Regions from separate parts of the Clostridium cylindrosporum DSM 605 genome, predicted to be linked through region 1. Evidence: riboswitches for the same ligand, from Rfam matches in the RefSeq annotation. Region 1 holds a riboswitch; the other holds the start of a gene.
What was found. Region 1 has a riboswitch for FMN ahead of ribD (bifunctional diaminohydroxyphosphoribosylaminopyrimidine deaminase/5-amino-6-(5-phosphoribosylamino)uracil reductase RibD). Riboswitches for the same ligand answer to the same signal wherever they lie in the genome.
Positions count from the first base shown of each region.

Region 2: linked by a shared signal. The riboswitch ahead of CLCY_RS00480 (ECF transporter S component) and the one ahead of ribD (bifunctional diaminohydroxyphosphoribosylaminopyrimidine deaminase/5-amino-6-(5-phosphoribosylamino)uracil reductase RibD) in region 1 are both predicted to bind FMN.

Region 1 covers NZ_LFVU01000028.1:249,969-256,913, reverse strand. Annotated here, with positions in the region: gene CLCY_RS12080 (methyl-accepting chemotaxis protein) at 1-170, shown strand, start outside; gene CLCY_RS12075 (CheR family methyltransferase) at 175-987, shown strand; gene CLCY_RS12070 (protein-glutamate methylesterase/protein-glutamine glutaminase) at 993-2,048, shown strand; gene CLCY_RS12065 (chemotaxis protein CheA) at 2,038-4,002, shown strand; FMN riboswitch at 4,075-4,190, shown strand; gene ribD (bifunctional diaminohydroxyphosphoribosylaminopyrimidine deaminase/5-amino-6-(5-phosphoribosylamino)uracil reductase RibD) at 4,432-5,517, shown strand; gene CLCY_RS12055 (riboflavin synthase) at 5,533-6,189, shown strand; gene CLCY_RS12050 (bifunctional 3,4-dihydroxy-2-butanone-4-phosphate synthase/GTP cyclohydrolase II) at 6,207-6,945, shown strand, end outside.
Region 2 covers NZ_LFVU01000001.1:108,193-115,137, reverse strand. Annotated here, with positions in the region: gene CLCY_RS00490 (amidohydrolase) at 1-1,086, shown strand, start outside; gene CLCY_RS00485 (amidohydrolase) at 1,134-2,297, shown strand; FMN riboswitch at 2,328-2,444, shown strand; gene CLCY_RS00480 (ECF transporter S component) at 2,528-3,151, shown strand; gene CLCY_RS00475 (HD-GYP domain-containing protein) at 3,317-4,381, opposite strand; gene CLCY_RS00470 (HD-GYP domain-containing protein) at 4,564-5,814, opposite strand; gene CLCY_RS00465 (heme NO-binding domain-containing protein) at 6,077-6,945, shown strand, end outside.

The sequences.
Region 1 (6,945 bases):
TATATGCCCAGGCAGAAATATTAAAGGAAATGGTAGGTAAGTTAACTTTAGATGAGGTTAGTGAGAGTAGTGATGGAATAAAAACTTCGTCTATAGAAAAGAGTTCTGTAAATAAATCCCACGAAAAACCACAAATTATTTTAAGTGATAGGGACTATGGCAAATATTAATCATATGCTGACTATAAGTAATATGGAGTTTGAAAGACTCTGTCAGTATATTAAAAGGTATTATGGGATTAATTTATATAACAAACGTAACATTATAGAGGGAAGATTAAGTGGCTACATTTTAGAGAGGGGATACAAGGGATTTGGTGAGTATTTAGAAAAGGTTTTTAACGACCATACAGGTAAAGAAATAAGTTTTCTAGTAGAAAAACTTACAACAAATCACACTTATTTTATGAGAGAATGGGAGCACTTTGAATACTATAAAAATAAGGTTCTCCCTTATTTTTCAAATATATTAAAGGAGAGAGATTTAAGGGTATGGAGTGCAGGATGCTCTAGTGGAGAGGAACCATATACTTTAGCTATGATTAACAAGGACTATTTTAAAGGAAAAGGTGGAGCATGGGATACTAAAATACTTGCAACAGATATTTCAGATAAGGTTATAGCTCAAGGAGTAAAAGGTGTATATACAGAGGAGAACATTAAAGATCTAAAGCCTGAATGGAAAAGAGAATATCTTAATAATGTTGGGAATGGCAATTATGCAATTTCAGATGAAATTAAAAAAGAGGTTATTTTTAGAAGTTTTAATTTAATGGAACAAAACTTCCCATTTAAGAAAAAGTTTCACGTTATATTTTGTAGAAATGTGATGATATATTTTGATACCTCAACAAAAGTAAAACTTATAAACAAATTTTATGAGAGTACTGAGGTTGGAGGATATCTTTTTATAGGTCACTCAGAATCACTTGCTTATCACAATACTAATTATAAGTATATAATGCCAGCAGTATATAGAAAGGAGTAGGGTTAATGGGGCAATTTAAGAAGATAAAAATATTAATAGTGGAGGACTCTTTAGTTTTTCAGCAAGTTCTTAAAAGAGCACTTTCAAGTGACCCTACTTTAGAGGTTGTAGGATTTGCTAAGGACCCCTATGAGGCAAGGGATAAGATAATAGATCTGAAGCCAGACCTTTTAACTTTAGATATAGAAATGCCTAAAATGAATGGAATAGAATTTTTACAAAAATTAATTCCACAATACCCTATACCAGTAATTGTAGTAAGCTCGGCAAGTAAGAGGGTTTTCGATGTTTTACAAGCGGGTGCTATAGACTATGTTGCAAAACCATCATGGGATAGAAAAGGAGATATGGAGAGCTTCAAAAATGAGTTGATAAATCGTATAAAAATAGCGTCAACAGCTAAAATTGGAATATCAACGAAAAGAGATAACAAGGGCTATGTTAGTAGTTTAAGGGTTATGACAAATAATAGTAAAATAGTTATAGCTATTGGAGCATCTACTGGAGGAACAGATGCAATTCATGATATTATTACAAAGTTTCCGGTGGATATGCCAGGAATTGTAGTAGTTCAGCACATGCCACCTGTATTTACTAAAATGTATGCAGAAAGGTTAAATGGAATTAGTAATCTTGAGGTTAAGGAAGCTGTAAGTGGGGATGTAATAAGGCCTGGAAGGGTACTTATTGCTCCAGGTGATTTTCAGATGAAAGTAATTAGGGAAAGGGATAATTATTTAGTGAGTTGTTATAAAGGAGAAAAGGTAAGTGGACATTGCCCCTCTGTTGATGTTCTATTTGATTCTGTTGCTGATAAAGTAGGGGAAAATGCTATAGGAGTCATACTGACAGGAATGGGAAGTGATGGTGCTCGAGGACTGCGTAATATAAGAGATAAGGGCGGATTCACAATAGGCCAAGATGAAAAAAGCTCTGTAGTATATGGTATGCCAATGGTTGCCTTTAATATAGGTGCAGTTGAAAGAGAGCTTCCCCTAGAAAGAATACCACAAACAATTATAGAGTATTTAGCAAGGGGTGTGGGTAAAGATGTCAAATGAAATAAATGAGGGTAGAGACTCACTTTTGGAAATCTTTATTTTTGAAACTTGTCAGTTAGTTGAGCAGCTTGAAAATCTATTTGTTTCTGTAGAGGATAATAATGAATTGAGTACAGAGGATATAAATGAAACTTTTAGAATTATGCATACTATAAAGGGAAGTTCAGCGATGATGGGGCTTAATAACATTTCAAAGCTGGCAAATAAGGTAGAAGATATCTTTTATTTTATAAGAGAAAATAAATCTATTAAGGTTAATTATTCTAATATTTATGATACTTTGATAAAGTCTGTAGATTTTATTAAAGGTGAAATGGATAAGATTCAAGCAGGTGAAAATACAGATGGTGATGAAAATGACCTTGTAAAGGAATTAGAAAAATGTTTAGAATCAATAAAAAAAGGTGAAAGCTCTACAGAATCAATAGAAATAAAAGATGAGAAAATGTATATGGTAAAGGTGTTTTTTGAAGAGGATTGCCATATGGAGAATATGAGGGCATTTAATCTTCTTAAGAAATTAGAGGAAGTGTCTAGAATTATTAGTTATAAACCTAGTGACATTACTGAAAATAACGAAAGTAGTGAAGTTATTATAAAAAATGGTTTTCAAGTATACTTTGATACGCTTCTTAAAAGTGAAGAGATAGGTAAATTAGTAGAAGAAGTACTATTTGTTAAATCCTATGAAATAAAAGAAGAAAAGGATATGTTAGACAATTCTAAATCAAAGGGTACTTCAAAAAAAGAAAATATAACAATTAAACCTAATCAAAAAAACAGTTTGGTAACTGTAAGTGTCTCAAAGCTTGATAAACTAATGGATTTTGTAGGGGAAATAGTTATTGCAGAATCCATGGTTATAAAGAATCCAGAATTAAAAAACCTTCAATTAGATGGCTTTTTTAAGGCAGCAAGGCAGTTAAGTAAGCTAACAAATGAACTTCAAGATATAGTTATGTCTATTAGAATGATACCAGTTGCTTCAATCTTTCAAAAAATGCATAGGATTGTAAAGGATATGTGCAAAAAGCTTAATAAAGACGTTGAGTTAATTATTATAGGGGAAGATACAGAAGTAGATAAAAATATAATTGATAATTTATCTGATCCATTAATGCACCTTATCAGAAATGCTATGGACCATGGAATAGAAACTGTAGATGTGAGAGAAGCAAAAGGAAAACCCCCAAAGGGAAAACTTGTTTTAGAGGCTAAAAATACCGGGGGAGATGTTATTATAACTATATCTGATGATGGGAAGGGTCTAAATAAGGATATCATCTTGGAAAAAGCAATTAGTAAAGGTTTAATTAAAAAAATAGATGAAAAATTAAGTGATAAGGAAATTTTTCAACTTATATTTATGCCAGGACTTTCAACAAAGGAAAAGGTTACAGAGTATTCAGGTAGAGGGGTAGGGCTTGACGTTGTTAAGAAAAATATAGGACAAGTAGGAGGAAGTATTTCGCTAGATAGTATGCTAGGCAAGGGTACAACACTTACAATAAGAATTCCACTTACTCTTGCGATAGTAGGTGGAATGCAGGTGAAGGTTGGTAAAGGTATCTATACAATTCCAACAACAAGTGTAAGAGAATCTTTTAGAGTTGAAGCTAAGGATATTATTTTAGATGGTCAAGGTAATGAAATGCTTATGTTAAGAGGAAACTGTTATCCTGTTATAAGATTACATCAACATTTTAATGAGGTAACAAAGATACAAGACTTATGTGATGGTATAGTTGTTATGGTTGAAAGTGATGATAGGGTTGTTTGCCTATTCGCAGATAGATTAATAGGAGAACAACAGGTAGTTGTTAAGGCACTTCCACCATATCTTATAGAATATGATATAAGAAGTAGTGGAGTTGGTGGATGTACTATACTTGGAGATGGTAGCATTAGCCTTATAATAGATGTTATGACTCTTATAAATAAATATTTATCTTAAAATTTAAAAAGTTACTAGCTAATTATATTGACACACATAGGTATAAGAAATATAATATAGTTATAAAATTTAATAAATCTTCAGGGCAGGGTTAAATTCCCTACCGGCGGTAAAGCCCGCGAGCCTTAATGGCATGATTCGGTTAGATTCCGAAGCCGACAGTAGAGTCTGGATGAAAGAAGATGGATATTTATATATGGTAGTCTATATTTACCTATGTAACTTTGTATATTATGCTCTGAAATATTTTATATTTCAGAGTTTTTTAATTTTAGATTACTAATAAACCTATAGAATATAATTATTTTAAACATAAATTTATTATAGTTGTACTTCTATAATTTATATGAATTATTGCCCTGAGTTAGTTTAGCTCAGGGCTTTTTGTTTAATAATAAAAGCATTACTAATTAATTCTGAGAGGTGCTTATGAATAAAAAATATATGAAAATAGCTATAGATTTAGCTAAGAAAGGGAAAGGTAAAGTTAATCCTAATCCATTGGTTGGTGCAGTTATTGTAAAAAATGAAAAGATAATTGCTGAAGGATACCATATGGTATATGGTGAGGCTCACGCTGAAGTTAATGCATTTAATAATGCAACCTGCGATGTAGAGGGAGCTACGATGTATGTTACTTTAGAGCCTTGTTCCCACTTTGGTAAGACTCCACCTTGCGCAGATAAAATTATAGAAAAAAAGATTAAAAGAGTTGTAATAGGCTCTCTTGATCCAAATCCTCTTGTAGCTGGAAATGGGATTAAAAAGCTTAAAGAAGCAGGAATAGAGGTCGAAGCAGGTGTTTTAGAGAGTGAATGTAATGAATTAAATGAAGTTTTTATGAAGTATATAGTTTCTAAAAAGCCTTTCGTGGTTATGAAATGCGCAATGTCACTTGATGGTAAGATAGCTACTTCATATGGAGAGTCAAAGTGGATAACAGGAGAAGCCTCAAGAGGAGATGTACACGAGACTCGAAATGAACTATCTGGAATAATGGTTGGAGTAAATACGGTTATAAAAGATAATCCTGAATTAACATGTAGAATTGAAAATGGTAGAAATCCAGTAAGAATAATTGTAGATAGCACCCTTAGAATTCCACTTGAATCAAAGGTTGTTACTGAAGTGTATAAAGCAAAAACAATTATTGCTACAACTAAGAAAGCCAGTGAAGATAAGATAAAGATCTTAGAAGATAAGGGAGTAACTATTTTAATAGTTAATTTGAAAAACGATAAAGTGGACCTAAACGATTTAATGATAAAACTTGGAGAACTAAAAATAGATAGCATTCTTTTAGAAGGTGGTGCAACGCTGAATTTCTCAGCTCTTGATGAAGGAATAGTAGATAAGGTACAAATGTACATTGCACCTAAGATAATAGGTGGGGAAATGTCAAAGACCCCAGTAGGTGGAAATGGCATAGAAGCTTTAAAGGATGCATATAAACTTCGAAATTTAACTACAAGAGTTTTAGGGGATGATATCTTAATTGAAGGTTATATAGAATAGGAGGCCGACCTAAAGGTGTTTACAGGAATAGTAGAAGAAATTGGATATATAGATGGAATTAAAAAGGGAGAAAAGTCATCTAAACTTTTAATTAGAGGTAGTAAGGTTTTAGAAAAAACAAACATAGGGGATAGTATTTGTACTAATGGAGTTTGTTTAACTGTAACAAATATAATGGGAAATAAGTTTGAAGCAGATGTTATGGCCGAAAGCCTAAGAAGAAGTAATTTAGGAGACTTGAAAATTGGCAGCAGAGTTAATTTAGAAAGAGCACTTAGTGCTGATGGTAGGTTTGGAGGACATATTGTTAGCGGACATATTGATGGTTGTGGAGAAATTAAATCCTTTTTAATTGAGGATAATGCAACCTGGGTAACGATTAAAGCATCAGAAAATATCTTAAGGTATATAGTAGAAAAAGGTTCTATTACTATAGATGGAGTAAGTTTAACAGTTGCATATGTTGACAGTGAAGTTTTTAAGGTGGCTATAATTCCTCATACCGGGGAAGAAACTATACTGCTTTCTAAAAAAACAGGAGAAACAGTAAATCTTGAATGTGATGTAGTTGGTAAATACGTAGAAAAACTTTTAGGATTAGGTTCAAAGGCTAATGAAAGTAAAAAAAGTGCTATTAATGAGAATTTCCTTAAAGAAAATGGATTCTTTTAATAGAAGGAGGAGCTTATATGTACAAATTTAACACTATAGAAGAAGCAATAAATGATATAAAAGAAGGAAAAATTATTATTGTAGTTGATGACCCTGATAGAGAAAATGAAGGGGATTTATTAATGGCTGCTGAAAAAGTTACTCCAGAAGCTATTAACTTCATGGCAAAGTTCGGTAGGGGACTTATATGTATGCCAGTAGAAGAAGAAAGGGTTAATGAGCTAAATATACAAAGAATGGTTGAACATAACACTGATAATCATGAAACAGCTTTTACTGTATCAATTGACCATATTGATACTACAACTGGTATATCAGCTTATGAGAGATCACTAACAATACAAAAAGTATTAGAAAGTGATGCTAAGGGAAAAGATTTTAGAAGGCCAGGACATATTTTTCCACTTGTAGCTAAAGTAGGAGGAGTGTTAAAAAGAGTTGGGCATACTGAAGCTGCGGTAGACCTAGCAAAGCTTGCAGGATTAAAAGGAGCAGGGGTTATATGTGAAATTATGAGCGAAGACGGTACTATGTCTAGAACCCCAGAATTAATGGAATTTGCAAAACTTCATGATTTAAAAATAATAACTATAGCAGATCTAGTTGCATATAGAAGACAAGTAGAAAACCTTGTAGAAAAGGTAGTAGAAATTAACATGCCAACTAAGTATGGTGATTTTAAAATGTATGGCTATGTTAACAAGTTAAATGGAGAGCATCACGTTGCATTAGTTAAAGGTGATATTTCTGGAGATG
Region 2 (6,945 bases), on a different contig from region 1:
CAAGATGGAAAAATTATGGACATAGCAAGTAACATAGATTTGAAATGTAATGAAATAGATGCTAGTGGGAAAGTAGTATTGCCTGGATTTATAGAAGCCCATAGTCATATAGGAATAGAAGAGCCTAATAATGATAACCCAGGAAATCTAAATGAAACATCTTCTCCTATAACTCCTTATATAAATGGGATAGATGGTGTAAACTTTTATGATGAAAGCTTTAAAAGGGCACTTGAGGCAGGAATAACAACAGTTGCAACAGGACCTGGAAGTGGAAATGTAATCGGTGGAACATTTGGTATAATAAAAACCTTTGGTGAGGACCCATTTGACATGATATTTAGGTTAAAGTCATCTATGAAGGCAGCACTTGGAGAAAATCCTAAGAGAATACATTCATCAAAGGGTAGGGCTCCTGTTACTAAAATGGGAATAAGTCATATGCTACGTGACACATTAAATAAATCAATGGCATATAGAAATTTGAAAGTTGTTAAGCTAAGTAGAAGAGAATATTTTGAAGAAAATAGAATGTATGAGGAAATGCTTCCTGTTATAGAAGGGTCTATGCCACTATCTATTCATGTTCACAGAGCTGACGATATTGTAACAGCTCTTAGAATAGCAGATGAATATAATATTAAGATTCAACTTTTACATGCTACAGATGGAATAAAACTTAAAGATGAAATTAAAAAAAGAAATATATCAGCTATAGTTGGACCTATAATGAGCTTTTCAAAAAAAGTAGAGACCAGAGAAAAGAGTCCATTTATAGCAAGAGAGTTTATTGATAAAGGTATAATAACTGCTATTTCAACAGATCATCCTGTAACTCCAATAGAATATCTTCCTATATCCGCGGCACTTTGTGTTAGGGAAGGGATGGATTATATGAAGGCTCTTGAGGCTATAACAATAAGTCCAGCAAAAATTCTTGGTATAGATAGACAAGTTGGTTCTATAGAAGTAGGAAAAGATGCAGATATAACTATTATAAATGGAGACCCTCTAGATGTAATGAGTAAGGTTCACTATGTAATAGGAAAAGGAAAAATAGTATATGAATATAACTATTCCCGCTAAATTTAAAATAATATTTGCAGTAATATATAGAAAAAGGAGTAATTAAAGTGAAAAATAATAAACTTCTTATTAAAGGTGGGAGAATACTTACCGTAAGTAGTAAGATAATTGAAAAAGGTGATATCCTTATAAAAAATGGCAAAATAGCAGATATCGCTGAGGAAATAAATATAAGAGACGCAGATGAAACAATAGATGCAACTGGACTTACTATTACTCCAGGACTTATAGAGGCACATTGTCATATTGGTATATTTGAAGATAGTATAGGTGAAGGGGGGAATGATGGAAATGAATCTACAGATCCGTTAACTCCTCATCTAAGGGCAATAGATGCTATAAATCCAATGGATAGAGCATTTTTAGAGGCAATCTCTGGAGGAATTACAACTGTATCAACAGGACCAGGAAGTAGTAATATACTTGCAGGAAGCTTTACGATTATGAAAACCTATGGCCATAGAGTTGATAAGATGGTTTTAAAGGAAGTTAGTGCGATTAAGGCGGCATTTGGAGAAAATCCTAAAAGAAACCATGGATCAAATGGGTCATCTCCTAAAACAAGAATGGCAATAGCTGCTATGCTTCGTGAAATTCTTCAAAAAGCTAAAATATATCTTGAGAAAAAAGAACAAATAAAGAAAGGTGAATTTTTAGACTATGATATAAAATATGAAAGTCTTATTCCCCTTCTTAAAGGTGAAATACCATTAAAGGTACATGCCCATAGAGCAGATGATATATTTACAGCTATAAGAATTATTAGAGAGTTTAACCTTAAGGCTACACTTGATCATTGTACAGATGGGCACTTGATTGCAGATGATTTAAAGGAAGAGGGCTTTAGTACTATTGTAGGGCCTGCATTAACAGATAGGTCAAAGGCAGAGGTTAAGAATCTATCCTTTGAAACTGCTAAGGCCCTTTATGACAAGGGACTACTAGTTGCCATTATTACAGATCATCCAGAGGTTCCTGTTAATCGTTTAAATGTATGTGCAGCCCTATGTGTAAAGGAAGGGTTAAGTAATGAAGAGGCACTTAAGATGATAACTATAAATCCAGCTAAAATACTTGGAATAGACAAGAGGGTAGGGTCTATTGAAATCGGAAAGGATGCTGACATTGCTATATTTGATGGTGATCCCCTAGATGCTAGAAGTAGTGTTAAGTGGACTATAATAGATGGTAAAGTAGTTTACTCCGCTTGATAATTAATTTTATAAATAGTATAATATTATTATAATCTTCAGGGCAGGGTGTGATTCCCTACCGGCGGTAAAGCCCGCGAGCCTAATAAGGCATGATTCGGTTAGATTCCGAAGCCGACAGTAAAGTCTGGATGAAAGAAGATGGCATAGCTATTGATTATATGCTCCTGAGATTTCTCGGGAGCTTTTTTATGCTGTTTCAGCCCTGTAAATAGTTTAGGAGGGGTAACATGAAAATAGAAGAGCAAAAGACTTCAAGCTCAACTAGAGCAATGACAACAGAGAAACTTGTTAAGGTTTCAATTCTATCAGCAATGGCATTTATAATTATGATGATAGAAATTCAACTACCTATTTTTCCAGAGTTTTTAAAAATAGACCTTAGTGAAATTCCAGCATTAATTGGTGGTTTTGCAATGGGTCCAGTTGTAGGAATTATAATTGAATTAGTTAAAAATGTACTTCACTTACTTATTACTAAGACAGCGGGAATAGGTGAAATGGCTAACTTTATAGTAGGTGCTTCACTTGTATTTGTATCATCGTACATTTACAAGAAGAATAGAACTAAAAAAGGTGCTGTAATATCACTATTAATAGGTACTATAGTTATGAGTATAGTAGCATCACTATTTAACTATCTTGTGCTTATTCCATTATATGAAGTAGTTCTAAAGTTCCCAATAAGTGCAATAGTTGCAATGTCAGCTAAGGTAACAAGTGCAATTGTTAACTTAGAAACACTAGTACTTTTTAGCATACTTCCATTTAACCTTTTAAAGGGAGCTGTAGTTTCTATAGTTGTATTTTTAATATATAAAAAGGTTGAACCAATTATAAAACCAAAATATTAATAAGTAGAATTATTGAATCAGAGGGAGCTTCAACTCCCTCTGATTTTTAGCTATCTGATAAAATAAAAAAGTGGCTATCCTAAAGGTGAATTTAGGATAGCCTAAAATAATTTTGGGGTAATATGACTTTATAAGTCATTATGTTGTATATATTTAATATGACTGTTAAGTCAATATTTTAACTATTTTAAGGTTTGTTCTTCTAAGTAGACTAACTTTCATAGGGAGAATTTCTATCCCATTATCATTATGGGTAATTTTTAAATTTGGCCTATCAGGAAATCCTGGGTTTTGTGATAGGACTATCCCTTTACGGCCATTATTTAATTCAATCTTAGTACCAATAGGATATATAACAAAATGTTTTTGGAAGACCTCTACAATTTCAGGATCGAAATAACCTCCAGAACTTGCAAGTATAAATTCATAAACATCTATATGTGAGTATCCTGGATGAACTCTTGTTTTAGTAGTTAATGAACAGAAGATATCTGCTACAGCTATTATCCTTGAATAAAGAGGTATCTCTTTTCCACTTATTTTTTCAGGATATCCAAGCCCATCAAATCTTTCGTGGTGATAAAGTATAGCTTTTCTACATGTTTCACTTATATCTTTAATAGCCCTTGATGTTTCGTATCCATGAAGTGAATGCTCTTTAACTATATTTACATCACCTTCATTTAGGTTCCCGCCTTTTTCTAATATATCCTGAGGTAGTTTATACATACCTATATCATGCAAAAGTGCTGATGTAGCAAGTTCTCGTATTTCCTTGTCATTAAGACTCATTTTAGTACCTAAAAATACAGCAAGAGATGCAGTATTAAGAGCGTGAGTATAGTGACAGAAAAAAGGATTTGCACTGTAAAGTATATCTAAAGTGTTGTCTTCTATTTTTGATATTACAGAATAAATAATATTAGACACAGATTCATCTAATTTTTCTTTAGTTATTCCATTATTCTTTGCAGTTTCACAAAATATTGCACAGTAATTTTGGAGAATAGATTCTCTAGCTTCATGAACATTAGAAGGTTTTTTCGTCTCTATTACTGTACTATTTGGGTCCTCTATAAAAACTTCGTTAATTCCAAAGTCGTTTAGCTTTTCAATGTAATCCTTATTTAAAAGAGTGCCCTTAGATAAGATAATTAATCCATCATTTGTGGATATATCAAATGCCAAGACATCTTTATCTGTTAAATTACTTAATTTTTTAGATTTCATTGCTATGAACACCTCTCCATTAAATGGTGTAGAATTATTATGAAAAATATTATGATACTAAAAAAAAAATTAAAATTATTTCTATACATCATATATCGATACTACTTTGGAAAAGATTAGTGCTAATATTAAAAAATATAAAAAAAGGAACAGAAAACAAAAAGTTTAATGTTCCTTAGAGCTTAGGTAGTAGTTTTTACACAATGTTCAAATATCTTAAGTGCCTTTGCACAAACTTTACCTTCCTCAGCCATTCTATCAAGTATTTTAAATGTTTCATCTGTGGACATAGTATCCTTATATGGTCTTTTACTTGTTAGAGCATCGTAAATATCACATATTGCCATCATTCTAGATTCAAATGAGATATCATCAGAGCTTAGTCCAAGAGGGTAGCCTGTTCCATCAAGTTTTTCATGGTGATTAGATGCTATATCTATAATATCCTCAAGACCTTTTATCTTGCCAAGTATAATTCTAGTATAGTATGCATGGGACTTTATAACTGAAAATTCCATATCAGTTAAAGAATTATTTTTATTTAATATTGCTTCAGGAACAGCAAGTTTACCTATATCATGTAAAAGTGCTGCAATTTCCAAGCGAGTTTTCTTTTCATAATCATATTCAAGATAATCGGAAACTGTACCTACTAATTTTGCAAGATTTTGTGAATGCTTAAATGTAAAATTGCTTTTATTATCTATTATGTCAGCAAAAACTAGTGCAATAGATTTTAACTCATTAATTGTTATTGGATATTTTTTGTTTGGAATAATATTATCAAATATATATGAAGAAAATCCTATCATTTCATAGTCCCACCAGAAAAAGTCCTTAGATTGAACATCTAAGAATATCTTAACTAGTTCAGGAGAAAATAAAATATTTTCATTTGAAGTAACCCATTTTAATATTTTTCCTCTTTGAGTAAAATTAGGTTTTTCGTAGTCATAGAGAACCTCAAATATATCCGCAAGTCTAATGATTTGAGCTTCTATTGGAATTTCATCTCCCTTTAAATGATTTGGCCCTGTTCCATTGTAATTTTCGTGATGATACTTAACTGCATCAAATACGCTTTTTGAAAAAGGAAGTTTAGACATTAAGGTATATCCTCTTTCAGTATGCTTCTTAACAAAGTCAAAATCCTCATGGGATTTTTTAAGTTGACTACAAACCCCAATATCATGAAGCATAGATGCTATATAAATTTCCTCTAGAAATTTTTTATCTTTACTTATACTTTGTGCTAATGTTAATGATACATAGCAAGTTCTTTTAGAATGGTTAAAAAACTTATGCTGAGAAAGACTCGGAGCATCATAAAAATTCTGTTTATCAAAAACTTTATCATTTGACATAGTGGATTCCGCAATATCTATTGAAATAGATAAGGCTTCAATTAGTTGATATAAGTCAAATTCCCCCATATTTTCCTCCTTGTATATAATGAAAATCATATATTCCTATATGATTTTAGATATATTTAAGTTGTCGGTAATAAAAGTGAAAAATGTTAAATAAATTAATAAAAACTTAATGAAAATTAAGTAAAACATTTTGGTACATGTTTCGATAAATATATTATATAGTTAGTTTTAGGATATATTGCTAAAGATGAAAAAGTTATATATAGTAATATATAACATAAAAAGTAATTATGCCATAGAAAATATAGCAAGGAGGAGTTTTATGAAGGCTCTTGTAGTATCTACATGGATGAAGTCTATTGAAAGAATGTACGGAGAAGAAGTTTTAGCTAAGGCACTTGAAAGTGCAGGAATAAATAAAGATAAAGCCTTTACTCCATTTGAGGATATTGAAGATAGTAAGGTACAAACAATGATGAATACCATTAGTAAGCAGAAAAATATTAGCTTAGCTTCATTATGGAATAGTATTGGACAAGAAAATCTAGTATCCTTTGCAAAGGATTATCCAGCTTTTTTTAAGCATGACACACTTTATCAATTCTTTAAATCAATGTATGATGTACATGTTGTAGTTGTGAAAAAAGTACCTGGGGCAAAGCCTCCTATTCTAAATATAGAACCTATATCAAGTAGGGAAGCTTTATTTACCTATTCATCAAAGAGAGGTATGTTTGATTACTTCTTAGGTCTTATAAATGGTGCAGCAAAGCATTTTAATGAAACAATAGAAGTAAAAGAAATTGAGAGAAAAAGTGATTTTCTGTCAGTAGAAGTTAAATTTAGTAGGGATATATATACTAAAAAGTCCTTTAAAATAAATAATATAATGAGTTTCGGTTTTATTAGGAGTGTAGGATTTAAAGTATCATTTCTTTCACTGTTTTTATTTATTATCCTATCACTTGGAAGTGCAATCTTATTCGAGGGATGGTTATTAAAGGTCGCAGAATTTATAAGTGCATTTGTATCACCTGCTATAGCATTTAAACTTCTAGCTAAAGGTCCACTTAGCCTTTTAGGAGAAGAAATTCATAAGCTTGAAGGAAATAACTATGCAGAAGATGTAGAAATGATAACAGGGGATGAATTTGAGGATCTTTATGATGTTCTTAGAAACTACAAAAAGAA